2 regions of the Desulforhabdus amnigena genome follow, and region 2 is predicted to be linked to the other one. Evidence: riboswitches for the same ligand, from Rfam matches in the RefSeq annotation. Region 2 holds a riboswitch; the other holds the start of a gene.

Region 1 (5,935 bases), 1.9 Mb from region 2:
TCCCTGTTACGGCCCTGAGACTCCGGTGGTGGTTGCCTATCGATTGGGGTGGCCCGATGAGCTCATTGTGAAGGGTACCTTGGACGACATCGTTCAAAAGGTCAAAGCAAGCGGTATCGGCCGCCAGGCGATCATCATGGTGGGAGAGGTCTTCAATGCCCGCTCCGGGAAAGAATTGAAAAAATCCAAATTATACGACGAGTCCTTCGAACATGGATTTCGAAAAGCCCGGGTTTCCTCCTGAATCTTCCTCCATAGCCATTGTGGCTTTGACCCGCCACGGAGCCGACCTTGCGCTGCAGTTGCAGGGGAAGCTTCCCGGCAGCGCCTGTTATGTGCCGGTGCGGCATCAGTTTGCCCTGGCCATGGGGGCCGTGGGGTTTCAGCGAATGGCGGACCTGCTCAGGGAAATCTGGCCCAGGGTTTCCGCGCTGGTCTGCATCATGGCCACCGGCATAGTGGTCCGTCAGATCTCCCCCTATCTGCGCCATAAGAAGGAAGATCCCGCTGTGGTCGTGCTGGACGAGAGGGGAGAGTATGTCATCAGCCTGGTTTCCGGCCATTTGGGAGGAGCGAACCGCCTCACGAAAGAAGTCGCCCGCATTACCGGAGGACATGCGGTCATCACCACCGCTTCGGATGTTCAAGATAAGCCTGCTCTGGATCTGATGGCGCGGGCGGCGGGTCTCGAGATCGAAAACATTGAAATGCTCAGTCGGCTGGCGAGGGCTTTCCTGGAAGACGAACCCGTTTGGATCTACGATCCTGAAGGCCGGTTGAAGAGGGATTTGGCCAGCCAGGGGAACATCGACTGGCTGCATGAGGTCCTCTCTTCCCCCCCATCCCTCATGTCGACCCTGATGGAGAGAGTGGGCGTCTGGGTTTCGGAGGCCCTGGTTCCCGCGTTTCTGAAATGCCTGGTGCTGCGCCCCCGGAATCTGGTCGTCGGGATCGGGTGCAACCGGGGTACGCCGGCCCAGGAAATCATGGAATGGTTGCAAAGGGTCTTCGCCCGTGAAAAGCTCTCCCCACTCTCCATTAGAAATCTTGTGAGCGTCGATCTCAAATCCGATGAGGCGGGGATCATCGAAACGGCGGCAATGCTTCAGAGGCCTGTTCATTTTTATTCCCGCAAAGAGATCGAAAACATAACCGTGCCCAATCCATCCACTCAGGTGGCCAAGCACATAGGAGTTCAAAGCGTATGCGAAGCGACAGCTCTTCTGAGCGCCGGGAGCCAAACCCTCATTGTTCCCAAGCAGAAAACGTTCAATGTAACTCTCGCCATAGCACGGGTCGGCTATCCATTGTAAGCCTCGGGCCCGGCTACCGTTCCTATATGGTGCCCGAAGCTCTGGATGCCCTCCTTTCGGCGGAAGTGGTACTCGGCTATAAAACTTATCTGGGCTTGATCGAAGAATTGCTGGAAGGCAAAGAAGTCCTTTCCAGCGGAATGCGAAAGGAAGTGGACCGCTGCGGGCTCGCCATTGATCGTGCCCTCGAGGGACACCGCGTGGTGTTGGTATCGAGTGGTGATGCCGGGATTTATGGGATGGCGGGTTTGGTCTTCGACATTTGCCGTGAACGGAGCCTGCGCGTTTCGAGTCCTCCCCACCGCACCCCTTCAACAGAGCCGGCGGACCTTCGGGATGAGAAGGGGGAGGTTCCTCCGGATCTTTTTGTGGAAGTGATTCCGGGGGTGGCCGCCTTCAATGCGGCGGCTTCCATCCTTGGAGCCCCTCTCATGCACGATTTTGCGGTGGTCAGCCTGAGCGACCATCTCACCCCTTGGGAACTGATCGAAAAACGCTTGCAGGCGGCCGCATCCGCGGATTTCGTCATGGCCATTTACAATCCCAGGAGCAAAACGCGCCCCGATCTGCTGGAAAAAGCCCAGAAAGTGATCCTCCGCGAAAAGGCCCCCGAAACCCCCGTGGCCATCATTCGAAAGGCCATGCGCGGCGGGCAGTGGAAGTGCATCACGACTCTTGCCGAGATTCCCTTCGAGGAAGTGGACATGCAATCCATTCTCATCGTGGGAAACAGCAAAACCTACGTCTGGAACGGCTGGATGGTGACTCCCAGGGGATACTTGGACAAATATAACCTTTCGGAATGACGCAAGATAAGAATGCGCTGATTTTAGAGAGGTGTTTATTTGAATATTGACAAAAGTTTTCGGCTGTTATAGAGGTACCGGCTACGTGAAAATAAGTGAATCATCAGGTACCGCAAGGTTTAATAGGGAATCCCGTGAAATCCGGGAACGGTCCCGCCGCTGTAAACGGGGACGAAATCCGATAGAGCCACTGTTTTGCGCAAGCGAAATGGGAAGGCACAGAGAGTAGATTGATCCGTAAGTCAGAATACCTGCCTGATGATGTAGGGTCGATCGGTACGTGGTAATACCGGATGGACCGCTAAAGGACCAAGAGAACCAGGGTGCAATCCTTAGGGCCAAAAGCTCTAAGGATTTTTTTTTGGCTGAATTCCATTTCGGAGATGAATCGGTGACTGGGTGAACAGGCACCGGGACGCGAAGGAGTGCTTTTGAAAGACCTTGAGGAATAGGCATCAACGATAGAACCGTATAGCCACACTACAGTAAAATGCATCGGCTTAAGGGAAGGAAGTGGGAATCTTCCGCCGCCCCGCGACTGTGATCGGGACGAAAGCCGCAAGGATGTCACTGTCACGCCCAAGGCGTGATGGGAAGGCGCGGCGAATAGGATGAACGTGAGCCAGGAGACCTGAGTGGATGCATAAACCTTTCAACATTCCCCGAGGGGGGAAAGGAGGTTGTCTCAATGCGTTTTTCACTACTGAGGACATCGAAGCTCATCCTTGCACTGGTCGTTCTTTTTGCTGTTTTGGCGCACAATCCCTTGCCCTCCCAATCTCAAGAAGAAACCAAACAGGAAGAAACCAAACAGGAAACGACCGAAGGGAAAGAAGCGCAAGAGGCCGACGACACTTCCCGAAAGGAGGAAGCCAGCGTCGTAGCTACAGGAACCGCCAACCTGGAGCCTGTGGTCGTTACGGCGACAAGAGTCGAAACGCCGCTCTCGCAAGTGACGAAAAGCGTGAGCGTTGTGACCAGCGAAGAAAGAGACGCGCAGGAGGATTATTTTATTCCTGGTCTCCTTGACTACGAGCCGGGCGTTTATCTCCGGCGCCTTGGCGGAACGGGACAGTGGGCCCATCTGAACATCCGGGGCGTGCCGAGCCAATACATCCAGTTTCAGTACAATGGATTCCCCCTCAAGGACGAGGCAGACCCCCAGGGTGCGTTTACCTACTTCCTTGAGGATTTGTATTCGCCAAGCAATATGCAGCGGATCGAAATCCTCAAGGGCACACAGAGCACCCTGTACGGATCGCAAGCCATGGGCGGCGTCATCGACATCATTTCCGACAAATGGAAGCGCGGCACCGGAGCGGAAGTCCGCAGCGAATTCGGGGAGTATGGCACATTTATTGAGAATGGGCGATTCTACCATGGACAGGGCTCGTTTTATATTGATTTTAACCCGATCTATGTCACATCGGACGGTGAGAAATTCGGTGGAAAATACGGCTTCTGGTACGACAACCTCGGCTTCTCCGGCGGGGCTGGATTCCGCATCACTCCGGACATCACCCTCGAATTCACCTCCCTCTACTTCGATTCCGACCTCGCCTTGACGGAAACCACTCCCAGTCTGGATGCCAACGGCAAGCTCGTGACACAAACCGCCGATCCCGATCAACACCGGGAAGGCCTCTCAGCTCTGTACGGCCTCACAATGAACCATGCCGTTTCTAGCTGTTGGAACTATTCCATAAAAGGCTCCTACGCGGAAACCGAGCGCCATTACTTTTGGACGCCGACTGTGAACGGAAACCATTCCAACTACGACGGCTCCACGGGATACATCGAAACACAGCAAAACATCCAGGTCACCGATTGGCTCACCCTTATCAGTGGTCTCGATTTCAAGCAGGCCGATTACGACGGTCGTGAACCCAACAATCCCAGCAACGATGACTACAGCCCCGTGTATTACAAAGAAGACTGGTACAACTGGGACCTGTTCACCCAGGCGAGCCTCAAGTTTTTGGATGAGTCTCTCTTCCTCAATTTCGGAGGCCGCTTCAATTACCCCGAGGAGTTTGATTCCAAGCTCGTTGGGGAAGCTTCCGCAGCCTACCTCTTTAAACAGTTCGGCACCAAGGTCCACGCTCATGTGGGCTCCGGATACCGCACGCCGTCCCTTTACGAAGTCTATGGGGGGTATGTCTGGAACGGTTACCTCTACACGATCGGGAACCCCGACTTGACGCCTGAGGAGAGCGTCGGCTATGAGGTCGGCATAGAGCAGACGCTGCTCGACAAGAAGGTTACGGCGGGACTGACCTGGTTTCATACGGATTTCGATAGCCTGATCCAATATGACGGCTTCACTATGAAGTATGTGAACGCCGACGAGGCACGGGTCCAGGGCATTGAAACATACGTCGACATCACACCGTGGCAGTGGCTGAAACTGAACTTCGCTTATACCTATGTCGATTCGAAGGTCGAGGATGACGGAGACTGGGTTCGAAGCACCTACATGCCCCGGAACAAGATCAGCGGCCTTCTCACCTTGAAGCTGCCCCGTGACCTCACCACATCCGTGCGGGTAGCATGGCAGGATGAGAAGATTGTTCCCCTGTATGACAACAACTGGAACAGGGTAAGCTGGGAAGAGCCTTCTGCAGTCACCGTCGATACGGCGCTCACCTATACCTTTCTCAAGAAGTATTCAGCATTCCTCAGCGTCCAGAACCTTTTCGATGAAGACTATACGGAGAGCGGTTACGCAATGCCGGGAAGGACGTTCAGCGGGGGCGTGAAGCTGGCTTTCTGAGAGGAGCTATGCCGGCAAAGGTCGAATTCCCGAATTCCCCCTGGACCTTGTGGGAGCGGCTTGCAGCCGCGATTCGGCCGGACATTGCGGCGTTTACATCCCCGACCTTGCTTGTTTCGACCGTTGGGCGGAGTACCAGTCGGGCCCTGCGGGCATGCAGAAATCCCGAACCATGAAGACCAAGGTTGCTTGCAGGGATTGTGAGACTGGTTTCGTGAAGTACGCCTATGACGGGACCATGAGTTGCGAGGCCTGTGGAAAGGCCCATAGGAAAACGGCTCAGGAGGTGAGGAAATGAAACGGATTGCTGTGTACGGCAAAGGAGGCGTCGGGAAGTCCACACTTGCGGCCAACCTTTCCTTGGAGCCGAAGGGGCGGCGCACCTGGTGGAAAAAATCGTGAACGCCGTTCCGGGCATGCTTTGATAAATCGGTGAATAGGTGGATCGTTTGACAGCCTTTAGCGGTTTTTCGAAGCGCCGACTCAGCGAAAAAGAAGGGAAGGATTCTGCTTGCAACAGATTGCAATAACCTTGAAAAAACGATGGAGGTTAATCCTGTTCGTGGCGGCGTGGCTGCTTTGCATGGGCATGCATCCCATCACTTGGGGCAGTCCCGGTTCCGTCACAACGGGGGAATCTGCCCCCGCCGCGGAATCGGTCGATCTCTTTCCCCACAAAGCCCGGCTTCGCTTCGCGCGATGCTTTACCATCGAATACCACGGGACCTACAAGCGGCTGGAGGTGCTTACACCCTGGCGCAACGCCAGGGAGACCTTCGTGTACATTCTGGTCTACAACGCCCGGTTCCTGGAGGATGCCGGAGCGCACTACCTCTGGCGCGACGACAAGACGCCGGGAAGCATTCCCCTCGCCATCGAAACCGTTGTGGAGCGGGCGAGGGCGGCGGAATTCTGGGTCGACACTGGGATGTGCCGCTCCCTTGCGGAGCTGCGGGAAATCGATGATCGCTACGAGCGTTTTTCGTCATTTTGCTCGGGAAAAGTCTTCAATAATGACGCCAGGGTCAATGCCGAAGGCGGCA
Region 2 (5,935 bases):
CCCATGGTGATACCCTTAATGATCTCTACCTCAGGCTCTCTCCGCAAGAGGCTCAAGAGGCCGTTACCGGGATGGCCGAAACCCTCATCAGAAAGAAGGTGCTCTCTCGCTGGAGACTTCGGGGCATCTACTATGTTGTGGCTGTCGATGGGACGGGGACCATTTCCTTCGACAAGAGACATTGCCCGTACTGTCTCACCCGGACTCACGGAACCAAGACGATCTACTACCACGAGGTGCTCGAGGCAAAGCTCGTGACCCCAAACGGATTCGCCTTCTCCCTTATGACGGAATTCATCGAGAACCCCGGGGAGAATCCCGGCAAACAGGACTGTGAGCTCAAGGCTTTCTACCGGCTTGCACAAAGACTCAAAGAAAGATTCCCCCGGCTTCCCCTGTGCATCAGCCTCGATAGCCTCTTTGCCGGCGGCCCCACCTTTGACCTGTGCAACCGATACGGCTGGAAGTTCTTGATCGTTCACAAGGATAACCTCCCCTCCGTTGAGCAACAGTTCGAGGCCCTCCAGAGATTCCATCCTGAGTGTCACCTCGAGTACCGGACAGGCAAAGAAGCCAGAATTCACCAGCAATACCGGTGGGTAAACAACATTCCCTATATCGATACTGAAAACAGAGAGCACTCCCTTTGCGTTCTCCGGTGCCTTGAGACCAAACCGGATAAGACAGGGCAGATCAGGACCACTCGATTCCAGTGGGTTACCAATTTCAAAATCAGTCAGGCAAGCGCCATCGAAATAGCCAACGATGGAGGAAGGAGCAGATGGATCATTGAAAACGAGGGCTTCAATGTCCAAAAAAACGGGGGATTTGAACTGGAACATGTTTACAGCAACAATGATGTCGCCTGCAAGATCTTCTACCTTCTCTTGCAGATCGCCTGCACTCTTTTTCAGCTCATCCAAAGAGGCAGTCTCTTTCGGAGAGCTTTCCCCACGGGAGTGGGATCGGCCAAAAACATCGCGTTCAGACTTCTCGAAGCTTGGCGCAACCTCAGGCTCGCTCGGGACTTCCTCGATAGAGTCCGGGCACAGCCATTCCAAATACGATTTGACACTTCCTGAAGGATGTCCATGTTCCAGGCTCTGATCCCCCATACATCTATAAATCTTTATAAACAGCACCAGAATGAGTGCACATGGGATAGCTGTATCTTCAACCTGGGATCAACTGCATTGAACGCCATGGGAGCACTTTTGAGCTGTGGTTAGATCTACTGGATCTTCACTGCTGGTGAGAAGGGAAAGAGCTCCCCTTCTCATCCTGCAGTCTATCAGTGTCCCGTATCTGTGACCCCCGCTTCTGCAAAGGTTTTTATTTCCTTGAGGACCTTCGCAGACGCTTCGATAATATTCATAGCCAGGGCAGATCCCGTACCTTCTCCGAGACGCATCTCAAGATCCAAAATTGGACGCAACCCGAGGAGCTCCACCATGGTTGCATGTCCGATCTCCAGACTCTGGTGTGAAATAAAAAGATAATCCTTCGCAACAGGCATCAACCGGCAGGCAATCAGAGCCCCGGCTGTGGCGATGAAACCGTCGCACACGATGGGCGCCTTCACTGCCGCAGCTCCCAAAACGGCTCCAGCAAGACCGGCAATTTCAAAACCTCCCACCTTGGTCAACACATCCAAAGCATCTTCAGAATCCGGCTGATTCACTTTCAATGCCTTTTCGACCGCCCTGACTTTTCGATTGAAAGCTTCATCATCAATCCCGGTGCCGCGACCCGTCAATTGTGAGACGGGTTTTCCACTGAATGTTGCAACAATGGCCGTCGAAGGTGTGGTATTGGCTATTCCCATGTCACCCGTACCAAACAGTTCATACCCTTCCTCGAGAAAGGCCTTCTCGACCAGGCCAGCCCCAAGGAGCAGTCCCTGAATAGCCTGCTCTCTGCTCATGGCGGGACCTTTGCAAATATTTGCTGTTCCCTTGCCTATTTTTTTATGCACCACCTGCCATTCTTCGGGGATGTCTGCCGCCACTCCGCAATCCACGACACGGACATCAGCTCCAGCATGTTTGGCCAAGATATTGATGGAAGCCCATCCCTGGATAAAGCTGAAAACCATTTGTCCGGTAACTTCCTGGGGGTATGCACTGACTCCCTCTTCTGCCACACCATGATCTCCAGCCATGGTGAAGATGAGCTTCTTTTTGACTGACGGCGTCAGAGTACCCTGAATGGCAGCCAGACGTGAGGCAATCACTTCCAAATGTCCAAGCGAACCTCGAGGCCGGATCTGAGAATGCAGTCTCTCCCATGCCTTTTCTTGCCATTCCTTTGAACAGGGTTCAATACGATTCATCAAGTTCTTGAGATTTTGCAATTTATCCTCCTTCATGAATTACTTGAACTATAACCGTTCCAAAAAAAAATCCTTCAAACTTCTCCGCAAAGGGATGTTTGAAGGATTGCTTGATGGCTTCGGCAATCTCGAGCCATTACCCTGAAAACTCAGGCATCCTCTCCATCGCAGGTCTTCTGACTTGCGGTTCGCTTTACTCTCTGTTCCTTCCCATTCCTTGCCCAAAATATACGGGCTTGCAGGAACAGTGGCTGTTTCTCAGATTTCATCCCCGCTCACAGCGTCGGCCAAACGCTACGGTTTTTCACCGTATTCCCATTTAAGCACACAGGCACAACGAAGAGGCTTAACAGAAAAAACTCTTTCTCGAAAAGTACTAAGATTTTTTGAGGGTTCTTTTGATGAGCTTAAGCGCTTTTTCTGTCTCCATCACCGGGATGATTTCAGCCACACCCAGATCCGTCCAGTTATAAATGGATGATGCGAGATGAATTTCATCATCGGCCTCGAAAAGACGGAATACGCGATGCCCCGAAATGTCAAACCACTCCCCCTTGACCGTCACTCCAATGTCCTTTTCCTTTCCGCCCATGCCTCTTTCGATAACCAAATTACGATCTTCCGGAGAATAATTAAAAATGGCCATAAACAGCATAAGAGGCTCCTTTCTCAATTGTGGAGATGGGTTAAGTGCGCACTCCTCACGATGACCGACGTCATGGTCTACAATAGAGCTCGGTGAAATCACCTGCCCCAACGCCACTCGGGCGCGACAATCAGGAGCAAGGCCATCCCTGCTCCATCAAAACAGAAACTTGATTTTTGGTGGTGCCCCCTGAAATTCTTATAACACATTATAGAGAACTCGATAATCAGAAAGTAAGCAATTAACGGTATTGCTGACAGGCGAATGTTCAGAACGACGCAGATTCAAGAAATATTCATTCGGCACTGGATGTGACATGTTCAATAGAAAATGGTACGGCAGCGATGGTATGGCCTCTTTCTGAAGGATTCCATCTGCCCCAATTGCCAGAGCCAGTTGTCAACCCAGGTGCTGCTGACTTCTCTTCCCTGTGCCGCAAATGCATTCTTTAGTGCTTCCACCGCCCATACAGTCATCGCCCGGATTTCTATCTCTTCCTCACACCCCTGAGACAATACTTGCATGGAATCGACCTTGCTGGCCAAGTCCGGATGGTATGAGATCACTCCCAATGCTCTCAAAACTTGAGGTAACTTATAGTCGGCAAAAGCCGTGAGTTTATCCATATGTATGAATTTTCCCCACTTTCGTCCAGCAAATGCCAGATTCACATCCGAAATGAAGATTTGTGCTCTTTTCCAGAAATAGACTTCTATCTCACCATATCGAGCGTCATCGCGAAAACTGGGAAAAGAATCCACGATTTTTTTTACTGCGACCAGGGCATTTCCTTTTGCCGACTCAAGTAGATGAATGATATCACCCCGCCACGTAGAGTTCAGAATCCGACCCGCTTCTCTAAGATTGAAAAGCCGTTCTTCAAAGAGTGGAATTTCCACATTTCCCGACAAAATCCCTTTCAGATCATCGGCAGAAAGATTTGCCAGAAAATCCGGTTGAGTGATAGGAATCCCACTTTCTTGAGCACGCTTGAGACTTGCAGCCAACCCCCAATAACCTGATCGGGGACTTCCACCGTAGTGTATTGTCCAGGTCGGTTCGCCCACATCTGGCCAGAAGCAATGGTTTAAAATGTCCAAAACAAAAATCCAACGAACGGTTTCCTCGGAGTCATCGAAAAAGTGACAAACGTTTTGCCATTCTCCCAAATCCCGAAAATAATCTCCCCATTTTTCCACAGCGGGTCGCACCAATTCGGGATGAAAGAATACACGACTGCATCGAGAAACGACTGCTGCTATCGATGGTAAAATAAAAAATTGAGCTTGATCATTTCGCATTGTTGGTGCTCCTCATAGAGGCACACAAAAGGCATGGAAAAAAACAGGTATTGGAATCTGAAAAACGAATATATTATAACATCTGGAAATAACAGCCTAAAAATATTTCATCTCAATAACAAAGCCCATGCGAGGACCTTTCCAGCACCTTACATGGGCTTTTCTTTTTGGAATGTAATTTTTCTGAAAATTCAAGAGCGATGATGATAATGAAATGTTCGATCAGGAAGTTGCAGCTTCTACAGCGATCTGACTTTCAGTTGCCGGTGCCAGAACCTCCTGGGCATACCGCTCCTTTACTCTCAGCAGGTAAATCACTACGGGCCTATAAGCCAGATGGGCCCATTTGGCGAAAGGTACTTCCAGAACAAGCATGGGAACAGCTACCATCATATGAATGATATAAAGGAAATAGGTTGTAGCGGGCCAGTCCAGTAAGCGGGTGAAGTGAACAAAGATGCCGGTCAGGGTTGTCAACTGCAACAAAATGAGAAACATCCAGTCGGTCGGATGGGAATTTTGATAGGGCGGTTTGTTCTTCTTCAAACGTCCGATGATGGCATAGGTGGTGCCGTATAGGATCGCAAACGTCGCATAATACCCCACCAATCGTACGGGATGCGAGAACGCATATTCAATGTGATCGCGTTGAAACCATCTGATGAACACAACGACCAACAGAAAAACGGATGAGTACCCCGTCATAATCATCAGGTGTACGAACCATTGCATCTTGTCCGAACATTTGCCGAAACGCTTTTGAGTCAGAAAATGAAGCAACAGTTCCTTGGCTTCGGTAGCATAAATCCTGAGAGGGACCTTAAACGCCAGCTTCCCCATAATGATTCTAAAGCACCGAAAAACATTGCTCAAAAGCAGAAAGGAAAGGATTCCACCCATTATGAGATCTGCAATTTCAATATGTTCGGCAGGCCATAAGGAGTTCAACGCGGCATGTTCCCAATTAGGATGGCCAGTATTGAAAATGAGAAGTCCAATTCCGACCAACAAGGCAACAATAGAGATGGCGATGATTTCAAATCTTTCAGATGTATAAAATTTGCGGGCAAAACCTGTCCAATCGTAAAGAGAGGTCAAATAGCGTCGCATGACCATCATGGTTTCACCAGGGTCCGCACCGCGAGGACAATGGGTTGAACAATCTCCACAATAATAGCAGAGCCAGGGTTCCGGAGCATGGAGCAATTTTTCTCTCTGTCCCAATTGGATGAGCCGCACCATTTTTCTTGGAAAAGGATTCTCGGGTGTCGAGAGAGGGCAAATGGCCGTACAGTTTCCACAGTTAAAGCATTTGTTGGCGTCTTTAAGACCGAAGGATTCCAAATCTTTTATCAAGGTGGGGTCGACTCTGTTACTCATCGCAATGCCTCCTGTCACTATAGAAGTTAGGAAGATGACTTTCACAAAGCAAAGTCTGATAAAATCAGGAGCCTGGAATGCCTCAACGCCAAGCAATCTCACGAAAAAGGCGCCGGATGTTCCTTTTTTTACCTTCGGTTCAAGGCTCCCGATTTGTATCGGCGCCCCCATGTTCTCGATGGACATGGGGGCAAGAGAAGAGAATTAGTATCCCTTGTAGGGGTTGGGACCTATTTCATTGAGTTTTTCAGCGAAGGAATCAAGGAGAGCGGGGAG

The links. Region 2 has a riboswitch for cobalamin ahead of cobT (nicotinate-nucleotide--dimethylbenzimidazole phosphoribosyltransferase). Riboswitches for the same ligand answer to the same signal wherever they lie in the genome.
Region 1: linked by a shared signal. The riboswitch ahead of QMG16_RS12495 (TonB-dependent receptor plug domain-containing protein) and the one ahead of cobT (nicotinate-nucleotide--dimethylbenzimidazole phosphoribosyltransferase) in region 2 are both predicted to bind cobalamin.

The regions. Positions count from the first base shown of each region.
Region 1 covers NZ_BSDR01000001.1:2,936,183-2,942,117, reverse strand. Annotated here, with positions in the region: gene cobM (precorrin-4 C(11)-methyltransferase) at 1-244, shown strand, start outside; gene QMG16_RS12505 (cobalt-precorrin 5A hydrolase) at 213-1,313, shown strand; gene QMG16_RS12500 (precorrin-3B C(17)-methyltransferase) at 1,340-2,119, shown strand; cobalamin riboswitch at 2,208-2,392, shown strand; cobalamin riboswitch at 2,601-2,772, shown strand; gene QMG16_RS12495 (TonB-dependent receptor plug domain-containing protein) at 2,808-4,892, shown strand; gene QMG16_RS12490 (substrate-binding domain-containing protein) at 5,404-5,935, shown strand, end outside.
Region 2 covers NZ_BSDR01000001.1:1,000,376-1,006,310, forward strand. Annotated here, with positions in the region: gene QMG16_RS04385 (hypothetical protein) at 1-1,082, shown strand, start outside; gene cobT (nicotinate-nucleotide--dimethylbenzimidazole phosphoribosyltransferase) at 1,292-2,353, opposite strand; cobalamin riboswitch at 2,482-2,686, opposite strand; gene QMG16_RS04395 (DUF3303 domain-containing protein) at 2,709-2,987, opposite strand; gene QMG16_RS04400 (queuosine 5'-phosphate N-glycosylase/hydrolase) at 3,299-4,279, opposite strand; gene QMG16_RS04405 (4Fe-4S dicluster domain-containing protein) at 4,502-5,659, opposite strand; gene QMG16_RS04410 (FAD-dependent oxidoreductase) at 5,864-5,935, opposite strand, start outside.